Regions from separate parts of the Cellulomonas sp. EB106-03-03-XG116 genome, predicted to be linked through region 2. Evidence: predicted binding sites of a transcription regulator. Region 2 holds the regulator's gene; the other holds the start of a gene.

Region 1 (4,412 bases), on a different contig from region 2:
GTGCCGGGGTGGACAGGCCGAGCCGTTAGCCTGTCCGCCGTGACCAAGGCGAGCGACCGGTACCCCGAGGACGAGTTCGACGCCGAGCCGGCGCCCGACGCGCCGATCGGCGTGCACCGCGCGCCCCGCAGCTGGTGGAGCCGGTGGTGGCCGTTCGTCGCGGTGGTCGTCCTGGTCCCCGCCGTCACGGTCGGTCTCGTGGCGTGGGCGTCGTCGTGGGACGGCCGCCTGCCGGGGTTCGGCGACTCGTCCGAGCCGGCCGCCGCGGCGCCGAGCGAGCCGGAGTCGTCCGCGCCCGCCGAGGAGACGACGGAGGCCGAGGACCCGGGCGCCGAGGCCCCGGCGGAGACCGAGGAGCCGCCCGTCGAGGAGGAGCCGGCCCCCACGGCCGACCTCACCACGGACGTGCGCGTGCTCAACGCGTCGAACCGCTCGGGCCTCGCCGCGGGCGCGGCGGGCGACCTGGAGGACGCCGGCTTCACGGCGGTCACGACCGGCAACGGCAACGCCGGCGGTCTCCAGCAGACGACCGTCTTCTACGGCAGCGCCGACCTCGCGGCGACGGCGCAGCAGGTCGCGGACTCGCTCGGCATCGCCAACGTCGTCGAGGACGCGGGTACCGCGCCCGAGGGCGTCGTCGTCCTCCTGCTGGCGGACTTCGGGCGCTGACCCCTTCCGCCGGTCGGGGGGCGGGGCTAGTCTCGGCCGCGTCGCGGTGACCGCTCCCCAGCACCGGGGGAGGCCACGGCCCCTGCGTCGCACCGATCACGCCTTCTTCAGGAGCACGCATGCCGCAGGGAACCGTCAAGTGGTTCAACGCCGAGAAGGGCTACGGGTTCATCACCCCGGCCGACGGCGGCCAGGACCTGTTCGTCCACTTCAGCGCCATCCAGACCAACGGGTACCGCAGCCTCGAGGAGGGGCAGTCGGTGGAGTTCGAGGTCGGGCAGGGCACCAAGGGCCCGCAGGCCGAGCAGGTCCGCCCGCTCTGAGCCGGTCCCGGCGCCGAGGCGCCGCCGCGGGGCCGGGGCACGCCGCCCCGGTCCCGCGCCCGTCCCCCCGGCGTGCGGGGCGTCAGCCGTCGAGCGCCGTGACCGCCAGGACCACGCACGCCGCGGTCCAGGCGAGCGGGGCGACGGCCGCGGGCGACCCGTCCGCGAGCACCTTCTCCGGCAGCGCGCCCATCGAGGTGCGGTGCGCGTCCAGCCAGGTGAGCCGTTCGTGCGCCTGGGTGTCGTCGCCGTTGACGGCGGCCGTCAGCGCGTAGAGCGACGTCTGGGGCGTCCAGGAGATGCCGTCCTGCCGCCAGCCCGCGCCCGGCGCCAGCCCGCCCGCGGGGCGCGCCATCGCGGCCGCCGACGCCTGCCAGGCGTCCGCCGCCCCGGCCAGCGCCGACGGCTGGAACGGCGGCAGCGCGAACGCGCTCGCCGCGTCGGCCACGCCGCCGCTCGCGTACCGGCCGTAGGCGGTGTCGTCGCCGAACTCCCGCTCCACCGCCGCGCGGGTCCGCCCGGCGGCGTCCCGCGCCTCCCGGGCGGCCTGCGCGTCCCCGAGCAGGTCGAGGACCGGCCCCGCGGCCTCCAGCCCGGCCAGGAGCGGCGCCACGGTGCCGAGGGTCAGCTCGTCCTCGGCGACCTCCCAGTAGTCGGGCGAGGCCGGCGGCAGCCCGTCGCCCGCGACCAGCGCGACCGCGTGCGCGGCACCCCGGCGGACCAGCGGCGCGAGCTCGGCGGCCACCGCCGCCCGCTCCGCCTCGGGCGCGGCGGCCACCACCTGGCCGGCCGCCCACAGCGACCAGCCGGTGCCGTCCGTCTGCGGCGCCCGGTCGTCGGGCACGGCCCCGGAGCCGTCCGGCAGGTACCGGGCCTCGAAGGACCCGTCCGCGGCCTGCACGCGGGTCAGGAAGCCCAGCACCTCGCGCGCGTCGGCCAGGTGCCCCGTCCGGGCCAGGGCGACGGCGACGAACGACGCGTCCCGCGGCCACACGTACCGCCAGTAGGGCGTCCACGCCGCGACGGCGGCGCCGTCGTCCTGCACGAGCGTGTGCAGGTCCAGCAGGGCGTCGGTCACCATGTCGGCGTACGGGCCGTCCGCGCCGGGGACGGTGCCCGCGGCGAGCCAGGCCCGCTGCTCCGCGGCCAGGTCGTCGTCGGCCGTGGTGGCGGGGTCGACCTCGACGCGGGTGCCCTCGTGGAGCAGCGGCTGCCCGCCGGCCGGGACCAGCTCCGGCCCCGCCGGCGTCGCGACGACGCCCTCGCTGTACAGGTCGATCGTGCGGGTGCGCGGGCCGGTCGCGCCCCAGGCCACCAGCACCGCGGCGAGGGACGCCAGCACGACGGCGGCGACGAGGGGGCGGCGGTGCATGCCCGGCAGGCTATCCGGCCGGGCGCCGGGGTCGGTCGCGGGTCCGGCCGGCGGCTGTCCGCCGAGGGCGGAGCGCCTTGCACTCGATGGGGTCGAGTGCTAACCATGTGCTTAGCACTCTCGGGTCGAGAGTGACAGAATGACAACCCAGGCCGACCAGGTGAGGTCCGCCGCCCGACGGGACATGACCGCCGGGCCGGCGCGGCCGTCCGTCGCGGGCACCGACCGGCCGAACCACGAGCCAGAGTGAAGGATCGATAGCCCCATGGCCAAGATCATTGCCTTCAACGAGGAGGCCCGTCGCGGCATCGAGCGGGGTCTCAACACCCTCGCCGACACCGTCAAGGTCACCCTCGGCCCCAAGGGCCGCAACGTCGTCCTGGACAAGAAGTGGGGCGCCCCCACGATCACCAACGACGGTGTCTCCATCGCCAAGGAGATCGAGCTCGAGGACCCGTTCGAGAAGATCGGCGCGGAGCTCGTCAAGGAGGTCGCCAAGAAGACGGACGACGTCGCGGGCGACGGCACCACCACCGCCACCGTGCTCGCCCAGGCGCTCGTGCGCGAGGGCCTGCGCAACGTCGCGGCCGGCGCCAACCCGATCGCCCTCAAGCGCGGCATCGAGCAGGCCGTCGAGGCCGTCACCGCCGCCCTGCTGGACCAGGCGAAGGAGATCGAGACCAAGGAGGAGATCGCCGCCACCGCGTCCATCTCCGCCGGCGACACCGCCATCGGCGAGCTCATCGCCGAGGCCCTCGACAAGGTGGGCAAGGAGGGCGTCATCACGGTCGAGGAGTCCAACGCCCTCGGCCTGGAGCTCGAGCTCACGGAGGGCATGCGCTTCGACAAGGGCTTCCTGTCGGCGTACTTCGTGACCGACCCGGAGCGCCAGGAGGCCGTCCTCGAGGACGCCTACGTGCTGCTCGTCGAGTCGAAGATCTCGAACGTCAAGGACCTGCTGCCGCTGCTGGAGAAGGTCATCCAGTCCGGCAAGCCGCTGTTCATCGTCGCCGAGGACGTCGAGGGCGAGGCCCTGGCCACGCTCGTCGTCAACAAGATCCGCGGCACCTTCAAGTCGGTCTCCGTCAAGGCGCCCGGCTTCGGCGACCGCCGCAAGGCGATGCTGCAGGACATGGCGATCCTCACGGGTGGCCAGGTCGTCTCCGAGACCGTCGGCCTCAAGCTCGACACCGTGGGCCTCGAGGTCCTCGGCCAGGCGCGCAAGGTCGTCGTGACCAAGGACGAGACCACGATCGTCGAGGGTGCGGGCGACGCGGCGCAGATCCAGGGCCGCGTGAACCAGATCCGTGCCGAGATCGAGAACTCGGACTCGGACTACGACCGCGAGAAGCTCCAGGAGCGCCTCGCCAAGCTGGCCGGCGGCGTGGCCGTCATCAAGGCCGGCGCGGCGACCGAGGTCGAGCTGAAGGAGCGCAAGCACCGCATCGAGGACGCCGTGCGCAACGCGAAGGCGGCCGTCGAGGAGGGCATCGTCGCCGGTGGTGGCGTGGCGCTCATCCAGGCCGGTGCCGTGGCGTTCGAGAAGCTCGAGCTCGAGGGCGACGAGGCGACGGGCGCGAACATCGTGAAGGTCGCGATCGACGCCCCGCTCAAGCAGATCGCCGTGAACGCGGGCCTCGAGGGCGGCGTCGTGGCGGAGAAGGTGCGCAACCTCCCCTCCGGCCAGGGCCTCAACGCCGCGACCGGCGTGTACGAGGACCTGCTGGCCGCGGGCGTCAACGACCCGGTCAAGGTCACGCGCTCCGCGCTGCAGAACGCGTCGTCCATCGCGGCGCTGTTCCTCACCACCGAGGCGGTCGTCGCCGACAAGCCGGAGAAGGCCGCTCCGGCCGGCCCGGCCGACGGCGGCATGGGCGGCATGGACTTCTGAGTCCCGCCGCAGCGGGGCGCGTGAGCGCCCCCCACCGCGCCTGAACGGGCCGGTCACCCCCCGGGGTGACCGGCCCGTTCTGCGTCCGCGCCCGGGCGCCGCGCGCCCCTCGCGCCGCGCCCGCGCCCCGCGCGCCGCCACCCCGCCGAGGTGGCAA
Region 2 (4,412 bases):
ACCGGCTCGACGACGACCTCGCGGACGCGCAGGTGCACGCCCTCGGGCCCGGCCGCCTCGACCTCGCCGACCAGCCGGGTGCCGGCGCCGTCGACGACGTCGACCCGCTCCCCCGCGGTCTTGCGCTGCACGACGCCCGCGTGCCGCCCCTCGGCGCCCGCGAGCAGGTAGGTGCTCCCGGCCGCGAGCGCGTCGAGGTCGCCCGGCTCGGCCAGGAAGACGGGTGCGGTCACACTCAGCGCCCGGCGAGCTTGTCGCGGAGCTTCGCGAACACGCCGCCGCCGGAGGCCGACAGCCGCGCCTCGGGGCGCTCCTCGCCGCGCAGGCCGGCGAGCTTGCGCAGCAGCTCGGCCTGCTCGTCGTCGAGCGACGTCGGGACGTGGACGTCGACGTGCACGTGCAGGTCGCCGCGGCCGCCCGCGTGCAGGTGGCCGACGCCGAGGCCGCGCAGCGTGACGATCTGCGCGGGCTGGGTGCCCGGGCGCAGGTCGACCTCCTGCGGGCCGTCGAGGGTGTCGAGCGTGAGCACGGTGCCGAGCGCGGCCGCGGTCATCGGGACCTCGAGCGTGCAGTGCAGGTCGTCGCCCTCGCGGACGAACGTGTCGTGCTTGCGCTCGCGCACCTCGAGGTAGATGTCACCCGCGGGGCCGCCGGCGGGGCCGACCTCGCCCTGCGCGGTGAGCTTGATCCGGGTGCCGGTGTCGACGCCCGCCGGGACGTCGACCTCGAGCGTGCGGCGCGAGCGGACCCGGCCCTCGCCGGCGCACTCGGTGCAGGGCTCGGGGATGACGGTGCCGAAGCCGTGGCACGCGGCGCACGGCTGCGAGGTCATCACCTGGCCGAGGAACGACCGCGCGACCCGCTGCACCGACCCGCGGCCGCCGCAGACGTCGCAGGTGCGCGGCGAGGTGCCCGGGCGGCAGCAGGTGCCGTCGCAGGTCGGGCAGACCACGGCCGTCTCGACCGGGACCTCGCGGTGCGTGCCGAACGTCGCCTCGGCGAGGTCGATGTCGAGGCGCAGCAGCGCGTCCTGGCCGCGGCGGGCGCGCGGGATGGGGCCGCGCTGCGCGCCCGCGCCGGCGGCGGCGCCGAAGAACGTCTCGAAGATGTCCTGGAAGCCGAAGCCGCCCTGGCCGCCCATGCCGCCGCCGGGGGCCGACGGGTCGGCGCCCAGGTCGTACATGCGCCGCTTCTCGGGGTTCGACAGCACCTCGTACGCCCGCGACACGTCCTTGAACCGGTCCTCGGAGCCCGCGTCCGCCCCCGCCACGTCGGGGTGCAGCTCGCGCGCGAGGCGCCGGTAGGCCTTCTTGATCTGCTCGGGCGTGGCGTCACGCTCGACGCCCAGCACCTCGTAGTAGTCGCTCACTCGTCACTTCCTGTGCGTGTGGGGGCCGCGCGCGGGCGCGGGTCGGTTGCTCATGTCGAACGTGCGCGGGACCGCGTCGGTGCCCGGCGGCCGGTCATCCGGCGAGGATCCGGGACAGGTACCGGGCGACGGCGCGCACCGACGCGATGGTCCCGGGGTAGTCCATGCGGAGCGGCCCGACGGAGCCGATCCGCGCGACCGCGGTCCCGCCGCCGTCCGGGCCGCCGTAGCCGGTGGTCACGAAGCTCGTCTCCAGCAGACCCTCGTGCTGGGTCTCGCGGCCGATGCGGACGGAGACCGCGGCCTCGTCCTCGGCCATCTCGCCCAGCAGGCGCAGCAGGACGACCTGCTCCTCCAGCGCCTCCAGGACGGGGCTGATGGTGTGCGCGAAGTCCGCGCCACCGCCGCGCACCAGGTTCGCGGTGCCCGCCAGGACGACGCGCTCCTCGCTCTCCTGCGCCAGCGTGTCCTCGACCACCGCGACGACGCCGCGCACGAGCGGGCCGTCCGCGGCGGCGAAGTCGTCGGCCAGGTCGGACAGCGCCGTGCCGAGCTCGGCCAGCCGCCGGCCCGCGGCCGCCGTGTTGAGCCGGATCCGCAGCCGCGCCACGGTCCCGGCGTCGAGCGGGTCCGGCACCTCGATGGTGCGCTGCTCGACGCGGCCGTGGTCGGTGATGATGACCACCAGCAGGTGCCGGTCGCCGACCGGGACCAGCTCGACGTGCCGCAGCGCGGTCCGGCGCAGCGACGGGTACTGCACGACGGCGACCTGGTGCGTCAGCTGCGCGAGCAGCCGCACCGAGCGGTCGACGACGTCGTCCAGGTCGGCCGCGTCCTCGAGGAACGTCTCGATCGCGCGGCGCTCCGGCGCGGACAGCGGCTTGATCGTCGCCAGGCGGTCGACGAACAGCCGGTAGCCCTTGTCGGTCGGCACCCGGCCGGCCGAGGTGTGCGGCTGCACGATGAGACCGGCGTCCTCGAGGGCCGCCATGTCGTTGCGGATCGTCGCGGGCGACACCCCCAGGGAGTGCCGCTCGACCAGGGCGCGGGAGCCGACGGGCTCGCGGGTGGCGACGTAGTCCTCCACGATCGCCCGCAGCACGTCCAGCCTGCGGTCCTCGCTCATCGCCACCTCCCCGGCCGGCGCTCGTCCTGGCACTCGTTCTGACCGAGTGCCAATTCTACGCGTCCGCCGGCGCGGTCGCCGCGTCCCGGCGCCGCGCCCGGAGGTCCAGCACCCCGACGACGAGCGCGACGGCGACGAGCGACACGGTGAGCAGCAGCGCCCGCCCGGCCGCCACGCTGCCGTCGACGCCCGAGGCCAGGGCGGAGTAGTAGGTGGACAGGGCGACCGCGACGCCGAGCGCCGACCCGACCCGCTGGCCGACCTGGAGCATGCTGCCCGCGACCCCGGCCCGCTCGACCGGCACCCGCGCGAGCGTGAGCGTCTGGTTCGGGGCGATCACCAGGCCGCTGCCGGCGCCCGCGACCATCTGGGTCGCCGCCATGACGAAGCCGACGGCCGGCGGCTCGACGAGCCGGATCGCCAGGTCGGTGCCCACGAGGCCGGCGACCACGAGCACCAGGCCGATCACCACGAGCGCGCGCCCGCGGCTCGCCACCAGCCGGCCCGAGCGCTGGGCGGACACGGCGGAGGCGATCGCGAACGGCATGTTGACCAGCCCGGCCTGCAGCGGCGTGAACCCGGCCACCTGCTGCAGGTACAGCGTCGCCACCAGGAACACCGAGGTGAACCCGCCGAAGTACGCGATCCCGAGCAGCGCCCCGTTCCGGAACGACGGCTCGCCGAGCACCCGCGGGTCCAGCACGGCGGCGCCCGTGCGCCGCTGGTACCGGCGCTCCCACAGCACGGTCGCCACCCCGAGCACGGCCGCGACGGCGAGCCACCACCAGCGGGCCGGGTCGTCGCCGCCCTCCCCCGTCGTCGTGACGAACGGCACCATGACCGTCGCGGCGGTGAGCGCGACGCCGGTGAGGCCGACGCCGTCCAGCCGGGGCCGGCCGCGCGGGCCGAGGGTGCCGGACGGCCGGCCGGCCACGCCGCGGGGCAGGAACCGCACCGCGAGCGGCAGCACCACCGCGATCACCGGGACGTTCACGAAGAACACCCAGCGCCAGCCCTCCTCGGCGCCGAACGCCTGGATGATCAGGCCGCCGAGCAGCGGGCCCAGCGCCGTCGACACCCCGATGGTCGCGCCGAAGTAGCCGAACGCCTTCCCGCGCTCGTACCCGGTGAACAGCTGCTGGATCGTCCCGACCACCTGCGGGTTCAGCAGGCCCGCGCTCATCCCCTGGAGCAGCCGGGCGACGGCCAGCAGCTCGTCGGACGGGGCCAGCCCTGCGCCCAGGCTGGTGAGGGCGAACCCGGTCAGGCCGAGCAGGAACAGCCCGCGGCGGCCGCGCGCGTCGCCCAGCCGGCCCGCGGGCACCAGGACCAGGCCGAACGCGAGCGTGTACCCCGCGACGATGAGCTGGAGCTGGCTGGCGCCGGCGTCCAGGCTGCGCTCGATCGACGGCAGCGCGACGTTGACGATGGAGACGTCGAGCATCGTGATGAACCCGATCGCCAGGCACACGCCCAGCGCGCGCCACCGGTGCGGGTCCGGCTCCGACCGGGTCGCGGTGCCGGGGCGGTCGGGGTGCTGCGCGGGGCTCGACGTCACCGTCGTGTCGTACCACGCGGGCGAGCGGTCGGCACCTAGGCTGCCGCGGGTGACCGACCGCTACGGAACCGACGTCCTGTCCGCGGGCTCCCCGAGCGCGCACCGCCGGCCCACCTCGACCCCCACCCCCGCCGAGCGCGGCCTGGTCGTCGAGGAGGTCACGACCGGCTGGGTCGGCGCGGTCGTCCGGGTCGAGAAGTCGGGCGGCGAGCACGTGGTCGTCCTGGAGGACCGCCGCGGGCGCACGCGGACGTTCCGGCTCGGGCCGGGGTTCTGGGTCGACGGCAAGCCGGTCGAGCTGGTGCCGCCGCGGCCGACCGCGCCGACCGGCCCGAAGCGCACCGCGTCCGGGTCCCTCG

The links. Region 2 encodes HrcA, which represses chaperone genes, less so after heat shock. Its sites were predicted from a motif close to TTNGCACTCGNNNNNNNCGAGTGCNAA; they were not measured.
Region 1: the regulator HrcA is predicted to act here: its motif matches at 2,441-2,467, upstream of groL (chaperonin GroEL).

The regions. Positions count from the first base shown of each region.
Region 1 covers NZ_JBYTEP010000039.1:9,819-14,230, reverse strand. The annotation lists gene AC3WUG_RS14015 (LytR C-terminal domain-containing protein) at 40-669, shown strand; gene AC3WUG_RS14010 (cold-shock protein) at 789-992, shown strand; gene AC3WUG_RS14005 (glycoside hydrolase family 15 protein) at 1,075-2,364, opposite strand; gene groL (chaperonin GroEL) at 2,630-4,255, shown strand.
Region 2 covers NZ_JBYTEP010000022.1:43,651-48,062, reverse strand. The annotation lists gene AC3WUG_RS10350 (16S rRNA (uracil(1498)-N(3))-methyltransferase) at 1-233, opposite strand, end outside; gene dnaJ (molecular chaperone DnaJ) at 236-1,369, opposite strand; gene hrcA (heat-inducible transcriptional repressor HrcA) at 1,464-2,495, opposite strand; gene AC3WUG_RS10335 (MFS transporter) at 2,551-4,053, opposite strand; gene AC3WUG_RS10330 (DUF3097 domain-containing protein) at 4,103-4,412, shown strand, end outside.